One region of the Exiguobacterium sp. EA-TM-5 genome, then DNA from elsewhere that is predicted to be linked to it. Evidence: predicted binding sites of a transcription regulator. Region 1 holds the regulator's gene; each other region holds the start of a gene.
The links. Region 1 encodes Rex, which represses fermentation and respiration genes when NADH is low (regulators of the CRP and FNR family bind a similar motif). Its sites were predicted from a motif close to TTGTGAAATATTTCACAA; they were not measured.
Positions count from the first base shown of each region.

Region 1 (6,145 bases):
TATTTCCAGCATAATCCTTCACGACGAAATCAATCTTCGCAGACTTCGAGAGACCTTTGAGTTCATATACTTTTTCTGTTGGTGCAAGCGGCTGTTTTAAGACACTTGTTCCATCGACGAGAATGTCATACGACGCTACACCGGTTCCTTGATCGCCCGCTGTCCATGAAAGTGTTTCTTTTGCAGTATCCCATTGAACCGTTGCTGCTGGTTTTTTCGTATCGATATAGACTGGGAAGAGATTCGACTGCCACTTCGCATTCGGATAATCGATGACTGATTTGACTTGGTAATAGTAAAGCCCATCTTTTACTGGTTTTCCATTGACTGTTCCATCCCAAGCCGCACTTGTGACTGGTGTGAATCCATCTTCCGAACCGCTATCATAATAGTTCTTCACGACGTCTGTTTGTAGATCTAATTTACGAAGTGTTGCTTTATTACGATCAAGAATCGAATACTCGACTTTTCTTGCATTACGCAGGAACGAGAGAACTGGGAACGCTTCATCCACACTACCATCATTGTTCGGCGAGAACGCGACCTTGTTTTCAACGACTTTTCCTGCTGTATTCGTTCCGAGGAACTCGAAATCATCTTTTACTTCTGTCGCTAGTCCGGTTAATCCGTAGAATGTTTTCTCTTCGTCATAACGCGGCGCATCGATGATCGGTGCTTGATCCCATTTTCCTTTGAATCCGACGTATGGAACCGTCAATTCTGGATTTTTACTCTTCGTATCGATCAAGCGAACGAAACCTTCAACGAAGTACCCATTTTCAAAGACTTGCTCAAGTGGAAGACCGTTTGCCCAATCGACTGTATCTTTCAAATCGACCGATACGCTTACTTTCGTTGAGCTCTTAGGATTGATGGAGACAGAACTTGCTTTTTTCGAACCGACCGCGAATGAGATTGGGAATGTTCCTTTATTCGGATCGACTGCATCCACTGAATTTTTCTTGAAAATACCGTTTGCTTCAAGGAAGTTCGTTCCTTCTGCACCAAGATCCGATTGAACCGTACCGGCTAATTGATACGTCACTTTTTCGCTACTGTAGTTTTTCAAATCAAGCGTAAACGTGAATTTCTCACCGACTTCTTTGAGTGCAGCCTTTCCTTCACCTGATTTCGTTTCCGTGACGACGACTGGTGTTTTCATCGCAGCATGAAGATCCATTAAACCAGCACCTTCGCGACGTGGCGAATAGAAACTACCTGTTTTTGCTTCAGCGTTATATTGCCCTTTATCAAGCTGTGGACGTGATGTGTTCATGAGAATATTCTTCGCTAATTTCACGCGTGTCGCGCCATTGACCTTAAAGTCTTTTGCGATTCGCTGCATGACGAGTGCTGTTCCTCCTGCGACGTGCGGTGCTGCCATCGAAGTACCACTCATGACACCATACTCGTTATCGTTAAGTGTCGAGTAGATTTTCCCACCTGGTGCCGTGATTTCTGGCTTGAAATCAAGGTTCGGTGTCACACCCCATGATGTGAAATCAGACATCTCGCCCGCTACTGGGTTATCTGCTGAGACTGCTTTTCCATCGAACGTCACAGCAATCGCTTTCCCTGCTTTTGCTTTTGCTTCAAGATCGTTCCCGTCCGCGATACTGAGCGTCACCATCGGAATCGTCGGATTGTTGAGTGCCATACTGACATAATCCCCGTGATCAACTCGTCCACGAACGATGACCCCAGCTGCCCCTTGCTTCTCCGCTTCTGCTTGGATCATACCGTAGTTAAAGCTGCCATTACGCACGACAAAGACGACTTTGCCTTTGACATCTTTTCCTTCGTAGTTCGATGCTTGACCATCACCGACATAGATGACGTCTTGCTTCTCCTTGTTGAACACCTTAATCGGATTCGGCGAGTCCTGCTTTTGATACGCCAAGTAACCAGCATCCTGTCCGTCGATCGTCAGTGCCATGCCTTCAAGCGTCAATTTCGTATTCTCTAGCGATGCGACTTGTAACGCTTGGCTGATCAGCCCTGGAGATCCTACGACACCGATGTCAGGATTCGCTGTATACGGATTGCCTGCACCATGTCCTGTAAATGCCGAGTTCCCGGCAGAGATCGCGCATAAAATCCCGTTGTTCATCGCGTTGACGATTGCGCGTTGTTCCGGATCATCCGCATTGACGAACGATGCCGTCGATCCGAGACTCATGTTGATGACATCCGCACCGAGGGCAATCGCATCATCGATTGCTTTGATGTAGATATCGCTAAATGTAGATGGCATTCCTGGGTCGTTTCCGAATACCTTCATTGCTAGCAATTGTGTCTCAGGAGCAACCCCCTTGATACCACCGTTTGCTTCATCCCCGTTTGCTCCGACCGTACCCGCAACGTGCATCCCATGCATCGATGCGCCTGCCCCTAAATCACGGATTTCACTATCGTGATCAGCGTAGTTATAGCCGTACGGTACTTTTTCCGTAAAATACTTTCCCTTTAGTCCTTTTGTTTCTTTGGCACTTTCGACTTTAGAAGATGTCAAATCCACATTCGTCTCCGGGCTCAAGACCATATCTTTATGCGACGGATCAATCCCCGTATCGATGACAGCTACGATCGTCCCTTCCCCTTTGAAGCCGTAGTCCTGCCATGTTTCCTTTGCATTAACCATATCTTTGCTGTATAACATGTCTGGTTTTGCGCCTTTATCGACTTTCGGGCGCGCATATTCGTGCGCAATATGTACATCCTTGACCCCGTCTAACTTTTTAATATCTTGAATATCCCCGAACTTTACTTCTCCACTAAATCCATTCAAAACAGTCGTGAAGCTTTCTTTATACGTCACCGGAATCGCTTGTTTCGCGATGGCAGACTTGACTGACTTCTGAACGGTAACAAGACGATCCTTAATCGACTCTTTTTCGGCATTGCTCAATGTGCTATACCGCTTGTTTTGTGCCTGTGCGATTTGAATGGCTGGCTTCTGCTCCATCTCGATGACGACACGAACCTTATCGGACTGCTTATACACCTTCTCCTGTCCTGTTTTCTTTAGTGAGAGGGCTTGAGGTTTTTGACCGCTTGCCTTGTCTTGCGAAGACAGTGCTCCTTGAGCACTGACTAAGTTGGAAGACGTCATCAAGACGGCTGCCATAAGCGCAATCTTCTTCTTCATGCTTCTTTTCCCCTTTTCTGAAAAACCATAATAGTACTACTCACAAAACAGTTAAACGAAAATTCTGTATATTTAGTTTAATGAAATAGATGGAAATAAACAATTCAGTTTTGTCTGTTTTATATAATTATTTGTTTTTATTGTCATGTTATATTTCATTTCCATATTTCGAGAGCAACAAAAAAACTCTTGAATCCTCAAGAGTTTGAAGTGTACGAATTTGGTGGAGACTATCGGGATCGAACCGACGACCTTTTGGCTGCCAGCCAAACGCTCTCCCAGCTGAGCTAAGCCCCCATGAATTATCTTTAGTATACGCATCACTAACTGCTTTATCAATATAAAAATAACGCTTTCATAAAAAAGAATTCCTCCCAAAATCGTCGGAGGAATTCACGATTCATTTATTCAGTTCACGCATCAAATCCGCCTGTCGTTCAAGCTCTGCCTGTTGCTCGAGGATCAAGACCTTTTTGTACGTTCGCGCAGAAATCAAGATGCTGATCTCATAGAGAACGAACAATGGAACCGAGATCATCAAGTGTGACGTCACGTCCGGCGGTGCAATCAATGCTGCAACGACGAACAGCGCAAAATACGCATATTTCCGATTCTTTCGCATGAAATATGGCGTCACGAGACCAAGACGTGTCAGGAACATTGTCACGACCGGCAATTGGAAAAGAAGACCGAATGGCATTGTCAGCCGGATCAAGAAACTGAAGTAGTTTTCAACCCCGATGACTTGTTCGATCCCTAACTCTTTCCCGAGATCCGTTGAGACTTCAAGCAAGAAGGGCAGCAACCAGAAATACGAGAAGGCTACGCCAGCCAAAAACAGAAAGAAGATGACTGGAATATACGTCAGTGTCGCTTTTTGCTCCTTGTCATAAAGTCCTGGTCGGACGAATGCCCAGAGTTGATACATCCAGAACGGTGACGCTAAAATCAACGCGATGATGAACGCTAGATTCAAATACAACATTAAAGGATCGGCGACGTTGAAGGCATTCAAACCGATGCCGAGCTCTTTTAAGTCCGCTTGTAGAAAACGAACGAGCGGTCGGACGAGCGGAAATGCGACAGCGAACAGGACGACGACGATGATAAGCGACCAGACGATCCGTTTCCGGAGTTCGTCAAGGTGCGACGTCATGCTTTGCTCTTGATCAACCGTCATGATTCAATCACTTCTCTTTCGGTTCGTCCTTTTTATCGTCGTCCATGATACCGTTCGTGGCATTCTTGAACTCTTTCAATGTCTGACCAGCAGCACGTCCGAATTCTGGTAACTTCTTCGGTCCGAAGATGATCAACGCGACGACTGCGATTAATCCGATGCTCGCAGGTCCGATACCTAATGTGAGCGGGATAAGGTTTTCCATTATGATTTCACTCCTTCAGCTGATTGCGAATAATGCTTCATGAAATAAACTAACGACTGCAACTCGATCGATAAATCGATGTGATGGACCCGGACGCTCGCTGGCACGTTCAACCGTGCAGGCGTAAAGTTCAGAATACCTGTCACACCATACTCGACTAACTCATCCGCTACTGACTGTGCGAACTGCGATGGAACCGTCAAGATGGCAACATCGACCTGATTCGCTTCGATTTGTTCTTTCATGTCCGAAACATGATAGATTGGAACGTCATGCGTCGTTGTTCCGACCTTCTCTTCGTCCGCATCAAACGCAACGACTATCCGAGTACTATTATTCTTTAAAAAGTTATAATTTGCAAACGCTGTTCCGAGATGACCGACCCCGATTAAGGCAACATTCGTCACCTCATCTTGATTCAAGGTTTTCCGGAAAAACGTTAAGAGATGTTGAACGTTATATCCATACCCCTTTTTCCCTAGTGCCCCAAAGTAGGAAAAATCGCGACGAATCGTTGCTGAATCAACCTTCACCGCCTCGCTTAACTCAGCAGAAGAGACGCGGAGCTTACCTGAATTGTATAAACTTTGGATGAAGCGATAATATAGCGGCAACCGTTTTGCTGTCGCTTGTGGAATTTTTGTGTCTGGTCCATTCATCCTGCAGTTCCCCCTTCGGCCACATCCAACGTGGCACCCAAATCTTTGCAAAAAGCTTTCTACTCTTCTTGATTGTAAACCACTTCACATAGAGTCACAAATAATATATTCCGCACGACCTCGTGCTTTTGTTCGTGATAGACTAAAGGGTGGAAGGATGGATGGAAATGATACTCTTACAAGTCAACCAACTCTCGAAATCATTCGGCGTCGAGCCGATTTTAGAAAATATCAAACTAGAAGTACAAGAACGTGACCGAATTGCGCTTGTCGGGCGAAACGGTGCCGGAAAATCGACCTTGCTCAAAATCATCGCTGGCGAACTGAGTCACGACTCGGGCGACATCATGAAGGGCAAGGACGTCAAAATCGGTTATCTCGCGCAAGACAGTGGTCTTGAATCGAATGAATCGATTTGGAACGAGATGCTGACCGTCTTTGAACATTTACAAGAACAAGAACGGACACTACGCCGGATGGAAATCGAAATGGGGATGGAACATATCTTGAACGACCCTGTCGCTTACGATCGTCTCTTGAAGACGTACGATCAAGCACAGCACGACTTCTCAGAAGCTGGTGGTTATCAGTTCGAAGCGAATATTCGCTCTGTCTTGCACGGAATGCGCTTTTATCCCGACGATTACTCACGCCGGATCCAGACGTTATCTGGTGGTCAACGGACACGGCTCGCTTTAGCGAAGATGCTCTTGCAAGCACCAGAACTCCTCATTCTCGATGAGCCGACCAATCACCTCGATATCGATACGCTTGCTTGGCTCGAAAGTTATCTCGGTGGTTATCGTGGTGCCGTCCTGATCGTCTCGCACGACCGGTACTTCCTCGACCAAGTCGTCAATGTCGTCTATGAGCTCTCCCGCAATGTCTGTCGTAAGTTCACGGGGAACTATACGAAGTACTTGGAACAAAAAGCGGCATTGTACGATCAAGAA
Region 1 covers NZ_CM132670.1:746,548-752,692, reverse strand. Annotated here, with positions in the region: gene ACV3PA_RS04035 (S8 family serine peptidase) at 1-3,148, opposite strand, end outside; tRNA gene ACV3PA_RS04030 (tRNA-Ala) at 3,370-3,445, opposite strand; gene tatC (twin-arginine translocase subunit TatC) at 3,549-4,328, opposite strand; gene ACV3PA_RS04020 (twin-arginine translocase TatA/TatE family subunit) at 4,336-4,533, opposite strand; gene ACV3PA_RS04015 (redox-sensing transcriptional repressor Rex) at 4,533-5,192, opposite strand; gene ACV3PA_RS04010 (ATP-binding cassette domain-containing protein) at 5,360-6,145, shown strand, end outside.

Region 2 (6,145 bases), 470 kb from region 1:
TTGCGTCATCTCGTCCGCAATCGGGAATTGTAACCACTTCCCATCGACTTCTTCTTGGATAGTGGTGTACTCCTTAGGCATCTTGACCGGATGATAAAAGCCTTCCATATAGACAGTCCAGTAAGGAAGGAAAAAGCAGGCGACGACGATTAGTGTTCCGACGATCGAAACGACCCGATACAATTTCAGTGGAATCGTCCGGGACGCACGGGTGAAGACAGCGTTCAACCCGACGGCGAGCAACAAGCTATAACTGACAATCAAAAGACCAACGAGTTTGTTCGGATCGCGGAACATCGCACCGATCAACGGTGTCTTCGTCACGAACAGGACGAACGCATCCGCAACTTGTTCATGTGTACCGGTCGCAAAGACGATCAGTGGAATCGCGAGCAGACTGAAGAAGAGATGGATTGGTTGGCGATAGGCGACGATGGCTCCTAGTAGGATGAGCAAAAGGGCGATGGTACCACCAATCCAAAACCGCAGCGGTAACGTCGTCAAATCAAACATCGGCCACCAGTAGCTCGTCAAAAATAAAACGTTCGTCCAGCTCGAGTGCCGACTGAATAACATCAGCGTATCGGAGACATTGATATTATGCTGTGAGGCTTGAGAACCGGTTAGGATCGAGCCGACGTACATCAAGAACCAATAGCCATTGAATAGTAGGAAAACAATACCAAAAGCACATGTTGCCCGAATATAAAACCAAAGTAACGACGACCAGACGCGTTCCTCACGTCGTGTCCAGCTCGTCTTGAGGAAAATCAATCCGACCATGATACCCATATAGATTAAGGAAAAAAAGAAGTAATGAATGCCAGCTGCCATGAAAGCGAAGACGATCGATAAACCGGTAATATCGATCCAAGTTCGTCGACTTAAGCGATTAGAGAAGCGAAATCCGGGGTCGAGCTGTTCGCGGAACTTCGGGTCGAAGATGTTGAAAAACAACATCAAAGCGTATGGAAAGACAGAGTATCCGCACAGTAAATAAATATGCTGAATTCGCGTGATCACCCAGGGGTTCAAGGCATAAAACAAAGCGGCGATCGCGAAGGCAATGAGTGACAGGTAGGAAAAGTGTTTTGACACATAAACGGAATGGAGACGTTTCGTAAGGGCAAACATCGATAGGGCAGAAATCGTCAACAGACCGATGATGAACGACTTAATCAAGACTGGCCCGGACGAACCGAATAATAGACTTAATACATAAAAAGGGAGGATGTAGAGCAAGCGCGCGACGTTAAGAAGTGTCGTCGTACTCCAACGATTGTTCCAAGCCCCATAAATTTCTTCTAGATAGCGGTGAGAGGATAACCCGAAGGATAGATCGCTAAAAGTGACCATGCCAGAACGAAATAGCGGGAAGCTGAAAGCTAGGATAAATACAAACATACCAGACAGGACGAAGATGTCCTTACGATACGTATACATGAAGTTTTTGAGGTGTTGACGTAACGAGTGCATTGGACAACTCCTTTCTGCAAAAAATCCGTGCTGAACTTCTTCTCTATAGAGGAGTGATATTCCTAGAAATGGATGTACTTATTTTAGCAATAATTTCTAGAGGGAGCGTCCGCCGTGAGAAGGAGCGTTACGGAAGAATACTTTCGGGTAAAGACCAACAACGAAACACGTAGGAGGAACGCGTATGAAATGGAAGGGAAGACAACGAAGTTCGAATGTCGAAGATCGTCGGGGAATGGGTGGTAAAGGAATCGCTGGTATCGGGGGTGGTGTTGGGATCATCCTGCTGATCGTCATCACCTTGATGGGCGGGAATCCGACTGAGTTACTCGGAGACTTAACCGGTAGTGATCAGCAAAGTACGACGTATGAAGAAACAGCTCAGGAAAAAGAAGCAGCTGACTTTGTTTCCGTCGTCTTAGCCGATACGGAGCGAGTCTGGACGAAGGAATTTGAACAAGACGGTAAGACGTATAAAAAACCGAAGCTCGTCTTATATACGGATCAAGTCAGTTCAGCTTGCGGACAAGCAGGGAAGTCCGTCGGTCCTTTTTATTGTCCCGGCGATCAGAAATTATACATTGATTTAAGTTTTTATGATGAACTACAGACGAAGTACGGAGCGCCAGGAGACTTTGCAATGGCATATGTCATCGCACATGAAGTCGGACATCACGTTCAGACGTTACTTGGAAAATCCGATGAAATCATGCCACTGCGAGAGCAGATGAGTGAAGAGAAGTTCAATAAATACCTTGTTCGATTCGAGCTACAGGCAGATTATTACGCGGGTGTCTGGGCACATCATGCGCAAGGAGAAAACTTACTCGAAGAGGGCGATCTTGAAGAAGCGTTGACAGCAGCCAATGCCGTCGGGGACGATACGCTACAAGAAAAAGGTCAAGGATATGTCGTACCAGAAAGCTTCACCCACGGTACGTCTGCGCAACGAGAGCGTTGGTTCCAAAAAGGTTTTGATAACGGAACGATTGAAGGTGGAGATACATTCAAAGCAAAAAATCTATGAGACCAATCGCCGATACTCTTTTTGAAACATCTTCCAGTTTTTCTCCGTAGATAAGGTGAGAGATTCAAAGAGGAGTGTCGGAGTTGAAACATATTAGTTTGTTTTTATTAATCTATACGGCTGTCGTTGTATTGACGTATATCGTGTCACGATTTGCGCCAGATTTATTGATCTACATGGTCTATATTGCGATAGCATCATTAATCGTCATCACAGGCTACTTGATAAAACGTCTTGTGATCAAACGCTAGAAATCAAAAAACTGTGTTCTGCTTAAAAGCGGAACACAGTTTTTTGCTGATATGAACTTACCTCATGACCGGAACATCGTTGGATCATCCGGAACATTTTCAAGATACGCAATCCGTCCGTTTTCGTCGAGACGTGCGATATCTTTTCCGTCTTGTGTGAAGACACTACCGTCGGCACGTTTGCCGCAGACTGCCCAGCGTGTTTCATATGTTCCGGGTGTTGTTTCTTCCCATCCTGCATACATGTGCTTAATATCCTGATTCACTGTAAATACGTAACGGACGAATTGTTTCCAGGCTTCGATGCCGTGTTGAGGTTGTCCGTTCAAGACGAACGTAATGTCTGTCGTAAACAAGGAAGCGAGATCCTCGAAAGCTTGTGCGTCCGTGCGTGACGCGTCGAATAAGTCAAAATAGCGATTCAATACCATAGTAATAACCTCTTTCTTTAATTAAAGTGCCATCATCCGATCTTTGATTAACATATGAAGCCGTTCTAAATGTTCTGGTGGACACGATGCATCGATAGCTTGACGAATCGAGCCGATTGATTCACGTTTCAGTGTCGACTGCCAAGCATCTTCTGCCTCTGTCATCAGATTCGAGAGAAGACCGATCTCCTGTTCCTGAATCCCCATCAAATCTTCAAAGACACCGCTTGACGCGTACAACGTCTGTTTTCCCTCAATGGCTTGATAGACATCGAAGATTTGAATTTCTTCTGATGGACGTCGCAAGCGAAAACCGCCTTTGACACCAGGTACGGAATACAACAGATCCGCCTGAACGAGTTTTCGCAAGAGCTTTTGGAAGTAGGTCGGTGAAGCACCGAGTTGTTGACTGATGAACTCACCAGACAAAACGGCGCGCTCCGGCAGGAAGGTTAAGAGCAACATCGCATAAACGGATTGCTCGACTCCTGTTTTCATTTGCATAGAAAGACTCCTTTCGTTAAACATGGATAATGTATATCCATAATAGTTCAGCCTTGGAGATTTGTCGAATGATATGCTCTCACAAAACCGTCACACCTTTTCGACAGCATCTGCATGGCATCCCTGTTCCGGATTCGGTATACTAAATGTACGATATGTGAAAATATTCACTAAAAGTCGTTCACACTTTGTGAAAGGACGTTTTTATATGAATCCATTAAAAGGAATCGTCCAGATTCCACGTAGTATTCTCATTCAATTCATCATTGCGGCTTTCTTAATGGGGGTCGCGGTTGTCGGTCAGTCATACGGAATCGTGTTGACGGTCGATCGAATTTTCCTAAAAGAGCAACCGTTTGAAGCCGTCATTCCGTTACTACTCATCGTGCTCGGTATGCTGTTGCTCCGAGTTGCCGTGACGTATTGGAACGGTCGTCTTGGTACGACGTTATCAGCACATATGAAGCAAGCACTCCGGGAAGCACTCGTCGCGAAATATACGAGTCGTTCGGTCGAGATGATGCTACAAGGGCAAGCGGGACAGAAGGTCAGTGTCTTGCTCGACGCAGTAGACGAGATGGACAGCTACTATAGTCAATACTTGCCGAAAGTCGTCCAGACGACGATCGTTCCTTTGATGGTCCTGATTGCGGCATTCAGCTATGACTGGATCACGGGTCTTGTCATGATGATCACGGCACCGTTCATTCCGTTGTTTTACATTATCATCGGGATCATGACGCAAAAGCGGGCCGATGCTCAACTCGAGAAGATGACGGCGTTCTCAGGAATGTTCCTCGATACGTTACAAGGACTAACGACATTGAAGTTGTTCGGTCGCGCAAAACGCCAGCGTGACGTCATCGAAAAAAGTAGTCTCGATTTCCGGGATGCGACATTAACGGTCTTGAAGCTCGCCTTCTTGTCATCGTTGATGCTTGAGTTCATCTCGATGCTTAGCATGGGGATGATTGCACTTGAAGTCAGTCTGCGCTTGATTCTCTTCCAAAGCATTACGTTCATCCCGGCATTCTTGATGCTCGTGTTGGCACCAGAGTATTACCTGGCACTGAAGGAGATGGGGGCTGCCTTCCATACAGGACGCGGTAGTGTCGCAGCAGCGAAACAGATTGCCGCCGAACTGACGGCAGACGATCGTCCGGTTGCATTCGGTCAATCGGAACTCACGACCGATCGCCCACCACGAATCGTCTTGGATGAAGTCGGCTTTACGTACCAAGAAGGACGTTTTGCCTTGCAAGATATCGCGCTTACGATTGAACCGTATCAAAAGGTAGCGTTGATCGGTCGCAGTGGTGCCGGTAAATCGACCGTCTTGCAGTTGATTGCCGGACTCGCGGATCCACAAGAAGGGCGGATTCTACTCGACGGTACCGAGCGAAGTCAGGTGGAGGAAGCGAGCTGGTTCCGTCAGTTGAGCTATATCTCACAACATCCGTATCTGTATGCCGGAACACTGGCAGAAAACATCACAATCGGTGAACTCCGCCAAGCGACGCCGGATGAGATTCTCGAAGCGGCGCAGGCAGCAGGACTAGAAGAGTTGATTGCGACGTTGCCTGAAGGACTCGATACCGTGATTGGAGAAGGCGGACGTGGTCTATCAGGTGGCGAAAAGCAACGTGTTGCTTTAGCACGGGCGTTCTTGAAACGACCAAACATCATCGTCTTTGATGAACCGACGACTGGACTCGACGTTAAAACGGAACGATTGCTCCAACAAGCAATTGAGCAACTCGGACAATCGGCAACGGTCATCACTGTCGCACACCGTTTGCATACAATCGAGCGATCAGATCAAATCGTCGTCCTCGACGGCGGACGAATCGTCGATCGTGGCACCCACGATGAACTGCTTCGTCGCGATTCGGAATATGCGCGGATGCGTAGCGTCCAGAGAGGGGAGGAAACACGATGAAGGAATTACTAGGAGTCTTTCGGTTGATGGTGCATCAAAAACGCGATATTGCCTGGTCGATCTTCTTCGGTGTCCTCGCCGGTGTGACGGCAGTCGGTTTGTTCGCAGCAAGTGGATACCTGGTCTCAAAAGCAGCTTTGTTGCCGCCAATTCAAACGCTTGCGGTGTTGATCGCCCTACAGAAAATCTCGAGTTTGACACGTGCTGTCAGTCGTTATGCGGAACGTTACTATTCGCACCGGGCGACGTTTACGATCCTTAGTGACATCCGAACGTCATTTTACCGTCGTCTCGAGCCGCTTGCGCCAGGGATTTTTGGTAAGTACCGCAGTGGTGACTTACTCGCTCGGATCGTCGGGGACGTCGAGAGTCTACAAAATACGTTCTTACGTGTCCTTTATCCACCGATCGTGTTGTTGCTCGTCTTCTTCTGTACGATCTTTTTCGTCAGCTTCTTCTCGTGGACGATTGCTGGTATTTTACTACTTGGTTTGATTCTGACCGGGGTCTTGATTCC
Region 2 covers NZ_CM132670.1:274,024-280,168, reverse strand. Annotated here, with positions in the region: gene ACV3PA_RS01430 (hypothetical protein) at 1-1,476, opposite strand, end outside; gene ypfJ (KPN_02809 family neutral zinc metallopeptidase) at 1,661-2,503, shown strand; gene ACV3PA_RS01420 (hypothetical protein) at 2,587-2,754, shown strand; gene ACV3PA_RS01415 (nuclear transport factor 2 family protein) at 2,817-3,185, opposite strand; gene ACV3PA_RS01410 (Rrf2 family transcriptional regulator) at 3,207-3,689, opposite strand; gene cydD (thiol reductant ABC exporter subunit CydD) at 3,898-5,628, shown strand; gene cydC (thiol reductant ABC exporter subunit CydC) at 5,625-6,145, shown strand, end outside.
Region 2: cydD (thiol reductant ABC exporter subunit CydD) is a predicted target of Rex. The motif match lies at 3,845-3,862, and genes of this name have one in related genera.

Region 3 (6,145 bases), 760 kb from region 1:
CGTATACATGAATAGCCGTTGCCACCAACAGAGTGGACAAGGGATGAACCCGCGAATTTCACTGAAATAGAGACTGCCGAGCGTTGCAATCGTTGAGATGATGAACATAAAATGATAGCGTGTCATATGTATCGTCCTTTCTAACGTGTTAAACTAATGCCATCTTATATCATGAGGAGTCGAATCTCACATTGCAAGTGTCTGAAATGGAAATGTTGATCACTTTATCGGAAGAATTAAATATGAGGCGGGCCGCTGAACGATTATTCGTTTCGCAACCTGCGCTTAGTCAACGTCTTGTTGCGATCGAGAGACGTTGGGGAACAAAACTATTCATCCGTTCATCGCGTGGCTTAAGTATCACACCTCAAGGAGAAAAAGTGATTGGTCTCGCGAAAGAGATGAATCGAAAAGAACTCGAACTAAAAAGTGAATTGACGGCAGAAGAAGGTGCCGTCTATGGGACACTTCGGATTGCAGTCGCCTCCATCATGGGTCAGTACTGGCTCCCGCGTGTCTTGAAGCGATTCGTTGAACGCTACCCGCATGTTCGCGTTCAGCTCGTCACAGGATGGTCCAGTGAGATGATGCGTCATATGTTAGAAGAGCACTTTCATATCGGTATCATTCGTGGAAATCCAGATTGGAAAGGTGTCAAAGAGCGCCTGTTCTCAGATCCGCTCTATCTCGTCGATAGTGAACTGACGTCGATCGAGCAGTTGCGCGTAACAGATCGACCATTCATTCAGTTCAAGAGTGATTCGACTTACTATCAAGAAATTTTAGAATGGTGGCAAGATCGGTTCGCAAGTCCACCATCTCGGACACTTGTCGTCGATCAAATCGAGACATGCAAACAGATGGCGCTACATGGGATTGGTTTTGCAATCCTGCCTGAGTCGACGATTCAGCACTCGAATGAAGTTATGCAACTTCCGTTGAAGACCTCATCCGGAAAAGTACTGAAGCGAGATACGTGGATCTTGTCTACGGAATCGATGCTTGAATTAAAACAAGTCCAAGCATTTTGGGACATCGTAAAAGAAGAAGGAGGAAGTCAGTCAGATGGAATACGCCATTGAAATGCGGCGCGCGCTTCATAAAATACCAGAACCAGGGTTCAAGGAATTTAAGACGCAAGCTTTTATATTGGAACAAATTCGTGCCTATCCACCAGATCGTGTCACGTATGATACGTTTGAAACAGGTGTGTTCGTCCGAGTGAAAGGATTGACCGGAAACCGGACGATCGGTTACCGAGCAGATATTGATGGATTACCGATCGAAGAAGCAACAGGGCTTCCGTTTTGCTCAGAACATCCAGGCTTCATGCATGCCTGTGGTCATGATATGCATACGTCGATTGCGTTAGGATTGATACAACGAATCGTTGAGTTACCTGTCATGGATGATGTCGTCTTTTTATTCCAACCAGCGGAAGAAGGACCGGGCGGGGCGGAACCGATGATTAAAAGTCCGTTGTTTGAAAAATACCGTCCAAGTGAGATGTATGGTCTACATGTCGCACCGGAATATCCAGTCGGTACGATTGCCAGTCGTCCCGGTGTCTTATTCGCGAGTGCTCGAGAAGTTCATATTACGATTTATGGTCAAAGTGGTCATGCGGCGTTTCCTCACTTGACGATTGATACCGTTGTTGCTCAAGCCGCTCTCATCATGCAACTACAAACGATCGTCAGCCGATCGATCAATCCGATGAACTGCAGTGTCATCACGATTGGAAAGGTCGATGCTGGAATTCGGGAAAACGTCATTGCCGGTAGAGCGGTTCTTGACGGAACGATGCGTGCACTCAATGGAGAAGACATGGAAAAACTTGAACGACGCGTTCGTGATATCATTCGTGGAATCGAAGCTTCGTTTGGGGTCAAGATCGATTTACAATTCGGAAATCGGTATTACGAAGTCGTCAATGACCGGCAAATCGTCGATAAATTTTCGTCATTCGTCAAGATGAATGCGAACTATATTGAGTGTGACGCGGCAATGACAGGAGAAGACTTTGGTTTCATGCTTAAGGAAATTCCAGGGATGATGTTTTGGCTTGGGGTTGATAATCCGACCTCTGGATTACATCAACCAACATTAAACCCGGACGAATCGGCCATACCGTTCGTGATCGATTTATTGGATCATTATTTCCGAGAGTATGTTTAAAAAATTTTATGAAATAATGAAGGATATCGTGCTTTCCCTTTCGAAATCAAGAATGGGAAAGCTTTTTATATATGTAAGAATAGGAGTTTTCGAACATTTTGTGAAAAAAATCACGTGCACATGTGAACAATTTGTTACATCAAACATTATAAACAGACATAAAGGGTTATGTTCTCTATGATACGGTTATAGACCATATAGAGAAGTATGTTTTAGGAAGAGGGGGCTATATACATGTTCAATGATCCCGTAGTGCTCAGTCGATTGTTGACAGGGCTCACATTAGCGTTTCACATTATATTCGCGACGATCGGCGTCGGGGTACCACTCATGGTACTTGCAGCTGAATTCATCGGTCTGAAACGAAAAGATCCGGATTATATCTTATTAGCAAGACGATGGACACGTGGATACGTCGTCACCGTAGCAGTCGGTGTCGTAACAGGGACGGCAATCGGGTTGCAATTATCACTACTTTGGCCGTCACTCATGCAAGTGGCAGGTCAAACAATCGCACTACCACTATTCATGGAAACATTCGCATTCTTCTTTGAAGCGATTTTCCTCGGTATTTACCTGTACACATGGGATCGCTTCAAAAACCCATGGTTACACTGGTTGATTGGGATTCCAGTCGTCATCGGTGCGACAGCATCAGCGTTCTTCATTACGACGGTCAACTCTTTCATGAACTCACCAGAAGGGTTTAAGATCGTCAACGGGACACTCACACAAATCGAACCGTTAAAAGCAATGTTCAATACGGCAACACCGACGAAGGCGACACACGTCATCGTGTCAGCTTACTTGACAGTCGCCTTCATCTTGGCGGCAATCGCTGCATTCCATCTGCTTCGGAAAAAAACACTTTCAGCAGCGGAAACGGCGTATCATAAAAAAGCACTTCGCTTAACGGTCATGGCTGGATTAATTTTCGCCTTCTCGACTGCACTTGTCGGGGACTTCTCAGGGAAATACTTGGCGAAATACCAACCAGAGAAATTAGCAGCAGCGGAATGGCACTTTGATACGACAAGTGAAGCAGAATTGATTTTTGGTGGGATACTTGATCAGCAAGAAGACGGTAGCTATGAAATCAAGGGAGCCGTTAAAATCCCATATGCACTCTCAATTCTTGCAGGTGGGGCACCTGATACAGAAGTCATTGGCTTAAATGAGTTCGCAAAAGAAGATCAGGCACCACTAATCGTTCACTATTTCTTCGATATCATGGTCTCGATTGGTATGTATTTAGCTGCTATTTCTGCCTTGTTCATCTTGGCATTCCGTCTCAAAAAATTGAATCCGTATAATAAGTGGATTCTAAGAGGTATTTTCATCGGTGGACCTCTAGCGATGGTTTCAATTGAAGCAGGTTGGATGTATGCCGAAATTGGACGTCAGCCTTGGACGCTTTACGGTATCATGCGGACAGCAGATGCAGCGACGACGTCAACGGCTGTTGGTCCGATGTTGATTCTATTCAGTGCCTTGTACTTGATGCTCGGTACGATTTGTACAGTCGTATTATTACGGATGTTCAAGAAAAACCCGGTTGGAAAAGAACTTCAAGAACTTGCTGAGAATCACCACGCTCGTGGGGAAGCAATGTTCGTGGATGATAACAAGTAAGGAGGGAACGATTTGGACGTTCAAACACTAGGAATTACGGTCCTTTGGACTTTCCTGTACGGATATCTCATCGTTGCCTCAATTGACTTCGGTGCTGGATTTTACGCCTTTTATTCAAAATATACGAAGCGGGATCACTTGACGAATCGATTGATTCTTCGTTATCTCTCACCAGTGTGGGAGGTAACGAACGTCTTCTTCGTATTCTTCTTCGTCGGACTAGTCGGGTTCTTCCCGGATACCGCTTACTATTTCGGTACGGCACTACTCGTGCCAGCCTCAATCGTTCTTGTGTTGATTGCGATTCGTGGTAGCTTCTATGCATTCGCCAATTATGGATCAAACAACAGCATGTTCTATACGTTCTTATATGGAGCAACTGGTTTATTGATTCCGGCAGCGATGTCAACGACACTGACGATTAGTCAAGGCGGATTCATTCGCAAAACGAATGAAACGGTCGAATTTTTAGGAACAAAATTATTCTCGAACTTTTACTCTTGGTCGGTCGTAGCACTTGCGATCGTATCAGTCCTTTACATCAGTGCGATGTTCCTTTTATTCTACGCAGATAAAGCGAAGGATGAAGGGGCTACGCCATTGATTCGTAAATGGGCGCTCTTCTGGAGTGGACCAACGATTCTTGTCTGTGCACTCGTCTTCTTCGGATTGAAAAATCAAGCGGCATGGCACTATGAAAATATTTTAAACGGCAACTGGTGGTGGTTCGCTGCTAGTTTCATCTTCTTCCTCATTGCTGTGACACTTGTCTACATGAAGAAGAATTACGGAATTGCCTTCGTTGCGGTCATGCTACAGTATGGAGTGGCGTGGTTCGGTTACGGTTATACGCACTTACCGTATATCTTGTATCCATATATCGATATCAACAAAGCGGTTGTTAACGAAACGATGGCTTCCGCACTCGTCGTCGTCTTCATCTTCGGACTCTTACTCTTGATTCCGGCGTTGTACTTGATCTTACGACTCTTCTTGTTCGATAACGATTATGTACGTGGAAAATCATCAAAATAATGGATGAATAAACGCCTCTGCGATTCGCAGAGGCGTTTATAGTATTTTTAAAATGAATCGGGTACACTACTAAGGAAGAGCGATTGTGAAGGAGAGTTGTGAAAATGAATGGAGAGTTTGCAGTAATTGGACTAGGGCGTTTTGGTGGCTCCATCGTCCGGGAACTATCAAAAAATGGTTACGATGTCTTAGCGATTGATTCAGATGAAGAGCGAGTCAATGAATTCATGGGAATTGCGACGCATTCTGTCATTGCGGATACGACAGATGAGAACGTCCTAAAGAGCTTAGGAATCCGGAACTTCGATCATGTCATCGTCGCCATTGGGGAAAATATTCAAGCTTCAATTTTGACGACGTTGATTTTAAAAGAACTCGGAGTACAATCAATTACCGTCAAAGCAACGAACGACTACCACGAAAAAGTATTACGGAAAATCGGAGCGGATTTCATCGTTCACCCAGAACGTGATATGGGGGTCCGAATTGCAAATGGTTTAATGAGTTCAAATATTCTTGATTATCTCGACTTATCTCAAGAATTTTCGATCGTCGAGATTAAAGTCAGTGATCGGATGGCAAAACAAACATTGATTGATCTTGATCTACGGAGCAAATATGGTGCGAACGTCGTCGCTATTAAACGTGGCGAAAACGTCATGATCTCTTTGCAAGCAGATGAAGTCATTGAAAAAGGTGATTACCTTGTCGTCATTGGCGAAAACGAGGATCTCGATCGTTTAGAGCGCGCGATTCATAAAGTGAAGAACTAAAAAAAGCTGAGGCATGCCTCAGCTTTACAACTATCTGTTAAATGAGTTGAAATTCTTTTAATCCGTGTGCGATACCGTCTTCAAGGATGGATTTCGTAACATAGTCAGCAGCAGCTTTCGTTTCTGGAAGCCCGTTGCCCATCGCGATACCAGTTCCGACGTAACGGAGCATCTCTAGATCGTTGAGAGCATCACCGAATGCAAAGGTATCCTCACGACGAATGTTCGTCAACTTCAGAAATTGTTTGATGCCTTCTGCTTTCGAAGACCCGACATTGATGACATCCATTGCATGTTGATGCCAACGAATGAAATCGAAGGCGTCATATCGTTTGACGTAATCTGCTTCTTCTTCTGCCGTACAGTAGACGAGTGTTTGGAAAACATCCTGGGATAAGAATGCTTCTTCATCGTGAATTGGTAATGGCATATCAAGGTCACCGAGCGAATCAACGACATGAAAATCATTCGATTTCGTCGTGAAGCCCTTTGTTTCACCTAGGTAGACGAGTGTATGCCCGTTTTCC
Region 3 covers NZ_CM132670.1:1,509,847-1,515,991, forward strand. Annotated here, with positions in the region: gene ACV3PA_RS07715 (disulfide bond formation protein B) at 1-126, opposite strand, end outside; gene ACV3PA_RS07720 (transcriptional regulator CcpC) at 192-1,082, shown strand; gene ACV3PA_RS07725 (N-acetyldiaminopimelate deacetylase) at 1,066-2,178, shown strand; gene ACV3PA_RS07730 (cytochrome ubiquinol oxidase subunit I) at 2,413-3,810, shown strand; gene ACV3PA_RS07735 (cytochrome d ubiquinol oxidase subunit II) at 3,823-4,845, shown strand; gene ACV3PA_RS07740 (potassium channel family protein) at 4,950-5,618, shown strand; gene ACV3PA_RS07745 (Cof-type HAD-IIB family hydrolase) at 5,656-6,145, opposite strand, start outside.
Region 3: ACV3PA_RS07730 (cytochrome ubiquinol oxidase subunit I) is a predicted target of Rex. The motif match lies at 2,277-2,294, and genes of this name have one in related genera.

Region 4 (6,145 bases), 920 kb from region 1:
CTCGGGTTTTTTGACACGGTCCTCTAACAGACGTTCAAGCTGTTGTTCTTTTGCTTTGACCTTTGTTGCGTGTTTAGCGGCTTTCTTTTTCGCATATGGATCGCGTTCACTAGCTTGATCCGAAGCTTTTTGATGCCACTGCCGATAGCCTTGGATCATGCGGGTTAGTTCTTTGCGTGTGCGTTCTTGTTTTTCATACGCTCGTTGCTGTGACAAGGCTTGATGTTCCTTTTGTTCTTTATAGAACTGGTAGTTTCCGTTATACCGCGTTGCTCCTGATTCGGATAGTTCAATGACGGCATCTGCCGTCGCATCGATGAAAAATCGTTCGTGTGAGACATAGAGAATCGAGACCCGTGACGTGTTGACCCATTCGGTGAGCCAATCGAGTGTCTCTTGATCCAGGTGATTCGTCGGTTCATCGAGAATGATGAAATCAGGTCGCAACAGAAGTAGACAGGCAAGTTGAAGGCGTGTCTGTTCACCACCGCTTAAACTGGATGCTTCGTGTCTCCAGAGTACTTCATCTAGTTTCACTTCTTTTAAGACGCGCGTCGCATCTGCTTCAAGCGAGAAGGCGTCCAGATCAAGTGCTTGTTGATAGACCGTCAAGTCACCGTTCATGGCGTCAGCGCGAAGTTGATAACGGACTAAATCTGCTCGTTCGACGACATCGAGAACGGTGTGATTGCCCGCTACGAAGTGTTGTGATAGTAGACCGAGTTTTTTGAAATGACGCTTGATCGAACCGTCAGTCGGCTGAAGTTGGTCAGCGATTAAGTGTAACAATGTCGTTTTTCCGATGCCGTTCGGACCAATCAAAGCGACGTGTTCGCCAGCATGAATATGAAAGGAGACGTCCGAGAAAAGGCGTCGTTCGTCGTAATCCATCGATAGGTGTTGAATCGTAAGTGTTTCAGTAGGCATAAAAGCAGCTCCTTTAGGTTTCATTTCCAGTAAGATGAAATGAAAACACACCATCCGAAGCGCGCGGATGGTGTGCAGGAGTAACTCAAAGAAGGCGATGACCAATGACCGGTCACACCGAAAAAGAGCAGACTCGTAGCGTCAGACATCCGCAACTGCATTGCGAAAGAGATGATTTCATTCATCAAGCGACGTGTACGAGTGATTGCTTCATTTCGGTGTTGTACCTCCTGTTCATAATCTATGACGTCATTGTAACAAAATGGAAAAGTTAACACAAGTATGATTCAAGAAGCGTTTGTGCAGCATCTGCTTCTTCTGGCGAAGGAGGAAGAACGTCCGTCAACGGATAAGCAAGACCGAGGTTTTCCCACTTATAGACTCCAAGCTGATGATATGGAAGTACTTCGACGCGCTCGACATTTCCGAGCGTTCGGATGAACTCACCGGTCTGACGCAGGAAACGTTCAGACATCGTAATGCCTGGGACAAGAACGTGGCGAATCCAGACGGGGATGTTTCGCTCAGCTAGGCGTTTTGCGAAGGCGAGTGTATTAGCGTTACTCCGTCCGGTCAAGACACGACAAGCGGCATCGTCGATATGTTTGACATCAAGTAGAACTAAATCCGTCGCATCGAGAATCGCATCGATGTTTTTCGGAATCACTGATCCTGCGGTATCGATGACAGTATGCAATCCATTTCGTTTCGCTTCTGTTAAAGCAGCCTCCAGGAATTCTGGCTGAGCGAGTGGTTCACCTCCAGAGAAGGTGATTCCGCCACCTGTTGCCTTGAAGAAGGAGCGATAGCTGATCGCTTCTTTTATGACTTCGTCTGCTGAAACACGACGTCCGCAACCAAATTCCCAGGTATCGACGTTATGACAATATTGACATCGTAGTGGACACCCTTGCGTAAAGACGATGAATCGAATGCCTGGACCATCGACCGTTCCACATGATTCAACAGAGTGAATCATCCCTTGCGTCATCCTGCTCACTTCCTTTCACATACTAAACTATTTAGAGAGAACCGTGGAATGTTCGATTGATGACATCAATTTGTTGTTCACGCGTCAATTTAATGAAGTTGACGGCATAGCCGGATACTCGAATCGTCAATTGTGGATACTGCTCCGGATGCTCCATGGCATCGAGTAAAGTCTCACGATCGAAGACGTTGACATTTAAGTGATGACCTTTTGAAGTCGTACCACCCATATATCCGTCGAGTAAACCGACCGTATTACGAATACGTGTTGCGTCATCCTTACCAAGCGCTTTTGGAACGATTGAGAACGTGTACGAGATACCATCGAGTGCATGTTCATAAGGTAGTTTCCCGACAGATGTCAGAGCAGCGACAGCACCACGCGTATCACGTCCATGCATCGGATTAGCCCCCGGTGCGAATGGTTCGCCAGCGCGACGACCATCTGGTGTATTCCCTGTCTTTTTACCGTAGACGACATTTGAAGTGATCGTCAGAACAGACTGTGTTGGGAGTGCACTCCGGTACGTGGGATGTTTACGGATTTTTTCCATGAATAGTGTCACGAGATCGACAGCCATTTGATCGACCCGTTCATCGTTATTCCCGAACTTCGGAAATTCGCCTTCAATCTTGAAATCAACTGCAATACCGTCTGCATCTCGGATCGGACGGACTGTCGCGTAACGGATGGCAGATAGACTATCAGCGACGACCGATAATCCAGCGATACCACATGCCATCGTCCGTAAAATTTCTGGGTCATGTAAGGCCATTTCAATCCGTTCGTAACTATATTTATCGTGCATGTAGTGAATGACATTGAGAGTGTTGACATATAGTTCTGCTAACCAATCGAGTTGACGATCGTAAGCCGCCATGACGGTTTCGTAATCTAGTACTTCATCAAGCATCAATGGTGTTGCTGGGGCGACTTGGATTTTGAGCTTCTCATCGATTCCGCCATTGATCGTATAGAGTAATGCTTTCGCAAGGTTCGCCCGTGCACCGAAGAATTGCATCTGTTTACCGATCCGCATCGCGGAGACACAACAAGCGATGCCATAATCGTCACCGTAGACTGGTAACATCAGATCATCGTTCTCATATTGAATCGAGCTCGATACGATCGACATTTTCGCACAAAACTCCTTAAATCCACGTGGAAGCTGAGTGGACCAAAGAACAGTTAGGTTCGGTTCCGGTGCCGGACCAAGCGTCGAGAGCGTATGCAGGAAGCGGAATGAACTTTTCGTTACGTTTGATCGACCATCTTCGCTCATCCCACCAATCGATTCCGTAACCCACGTCGGATCACCCGAGAAGAGATCGTTATAGTCTGGTGTCCGTAAGAACTTGACGATTCGAAGCTTCATAACGAAATGATCGACGAGTTCTTGTGCTGTTTCTTCCGTTAGTCGACCCGTCGCAAGATCACGTTCGATATAGATGTCGAAGAACGTCGAAACCCGACCGAGTGACATGGCGGCACCATTTTGCTCCTTGATCGCAGCGAGATAAGCAAGGTAGACCCACTGGAACGCTTCTTGTGCTGTTTCCGCTGGACGAGAGAGATCAAAACCATAGCGTGTTCCGAGTTCAGTCAGTTCCGTCAGGGCACGTAATTGCTCATTCATCTCTTCGCGATCACGAATCATTGATTCAGAGAGGAATCCGCCGCGCACTTTCAAGTCCCGTTTGCGATCTTCAATCAAACGTGTTGTACCGTACAAAGCGACGCGACGATAGTCGCCGATGATTCGACCGCGTCCGTAGGCGTCTGGTAGTCCTGTAATGATGCCAGCTTTACGTGCGGCGCGCATTTCTGGCGTATAGGCATCGAAAACGCCTTGGTTATGTGTCTTCCGGTATTCACTAAAAACTTTCGTCACGGTCTCATCTGCTTCAAATCCGTAAGCAGCTAAAGCGTCGTTTACCATGCGAATTCCGCCATTCGGATGAATCGAACGTTTGAACGGTTCGTCCGTCTGCAAGCCGACGACTTTTTCAAGTGATCGATCGAGGTAACCCGCATCGTGCGATAGAATTGTTGAAGGTGTTTTGGCATCGACGGCGTAAACTCCACCACGTTGTTGTTCTTCATTCGTCAGCTGTAGAATTTGTTGCCAGAGTTGTTCCGTTGCTTGCGTTGGACCAACTAAAAAGTGATCATCTCCTGTATATTCCGTGCGATTGAGCCGGATGAAGTTTGCGACATCGATTGCGTTTACCCATTCACCAGACGTAAAGGTCGCCCAGCCACTCGTTTTCTCTAATAACATAGATACCACTCCTTTAGAATTGAGTTACTCATCAGTTCCTTATGTGAATAGTGTAACAAAAGGAGGGATGTATTCCCTTTACGTTCATGTGAATGTTCTAACAAGTGAAGAAACGTTGATATGACGCGCTTTCTTTATTTCTGTGTTCATATGAGAATAGTTCAGAAAAAACAGTTTGGTGTTGCTAATTCAAGGTTTTCTAGAAACTGTATGAGTGGAATTGAAAAAGAGTTATTAGAACAGTTGAAACTGTGAGGAATGTCACGCGACGGTATCTTGTGTTTTTAGGACGTATCGTTGACAATGAAAAAGGGAATATAGAACGTGGAGGTGTGCCAAATGGAGTATGTGTCATTAACACAACAAGGAGACTATCAGTCAGGAGACTGGGTCTCGCTAAAAATCGGTTCGGACGGTTCAACACGAACTGGTATGATCACGGAATTCGAAAGCGATGGATTCTGGATTCGATTTGAAGATGATTTTGATTATGAAGACTTTATCGGCTATGATGAATCGTATTGGATTGCGCTTGTTCGTCGTCCAGTGGATGTAAAAGCGACGTATGCAAGTCTTGCAGAGTATCCGGCACTCGCTGCTGAGTTACAGGATCGTGTCATCCAAGGGTTTGAGATTCTAGAAGAAGAAGCTGATGAAACAGAAATCCGGTTCCACATTCGATTGCTCGATGCAGGGAATGAATATACACAAACGTTACGGGGTTACCGTGATGGATCAGGAGATCATGTCGAATACGTAACGGCATGATGGAATTAAGAGAGTAGGAGAAATCGTTATGAATTTTACAAAACCATTTTTACAGGAAGCATGGGAGCGAGCACGTTTTACGGAGTTGATGCCTGTTCAAGAACAAGCGATTCCATTGTTGCGCGAAGGAAAAGATGTTCTTGCTGAAGCCCCAACAGGAACAGGGAAGACGCTTGCCTATGTTATTCCAGCTTTAGAAAAGATTGAAGTAGAAGAGCCTCACGTACAAGTCGTCATCACAGCACCAACTCGAGAACTCGTCATGCAAATTCATCAAGTCATCCAATTATTTGCTCAAGGAAGTGGTATTAAATCCGGTGCATTCATTGGCGGCGTTGAATTGAAGCGACAGTATGAGCGATTGAAGAAAAAACCACAAATCATTGTTGGTACACCTGGACGTCTCGTCGAGTTGATTGATTCAAAGAAGCTGAAGATGCATAAAGTGAAGCTGATTGTTTTAGATGAAGCGGATCAAATCTATGAGAGTGGTATGAGTGACTCGGCGACGCGGATCGCAAACAGTGCATTACGCGATCGTCAACTGGCATTCGTATCAGCGACGTTACCAGAACGGACAGCAGAATGGGGACGGACGCTTGCGAACGATCCTGAAACGATTCGTGTCGAACGTGCCGTCAGCACTCAAGTGACATTTGGTTATCTAGAGACATCACGTCGTCAAAAACCAGAATTGTTACGTCGTCTTGCGAACATGCAAGGATCAAAAGTACTCACATTCATCAACAATCGTTCTTTCCTCGGTCCGTTGAATGGCGAATTGAGTAAATTCTCATTAAAGTATCGGATTCTAGACGCTGAAAAAGGGAAACGTGAGCGGATGGAGACATTACGTTCTTATAAAAAAGGGGAGTTCCCCTTACTCGTCACGACAGGTCTTGCAGCACGTGGACTTGATATCGAGGCGGTCACGCACGTCGTTCATTACGATTTGCCGGAGTCGCTTGACGATTTCGTTCACCGTTCAGGACGGACAGGACGTGGAAATGCAAATGGGATGGTACTCGCTCTTGTAACGGATCAAGACTTAAAGCACTTAAAAACACTTGCGAAGCAAATGGGTGTTGAGATGGAACCAATGGAAATTTACCGTGGTGAAGTGATTCCAAAACGTGAATTCACAGCTCCTCAGACAATTAAGCGACCGGCTACTCCTC
Region 4 covers NZ_CM132670.1:2,950,065-2,956,209, reverse strand. Annotated here, with positions in the region: gene abc-f (ribosomal protection-like ABC-F family protein) at 1-927, opposite strand, end outside; gene pflA (pyruvate formate-lyase-activating protein) at 1,199-1,918, opposite strand; gene pflB (formate C-acetyltransferase) at 1,950-4,199, opposite strand; gene ACV3PA_RS15505 (hypothetical protein) at 4,539-4,967, shown strand; gene ACV3PA_RS15500 (DEAD/DEAH box helicase) at 4,996-6,145, shown strand, end outside.
Region 4: pflB (formate C-acetyltransferase) is a predicted target of Rex. The motif match lies at 4,241-4,258, and genes of this name have one in related genera.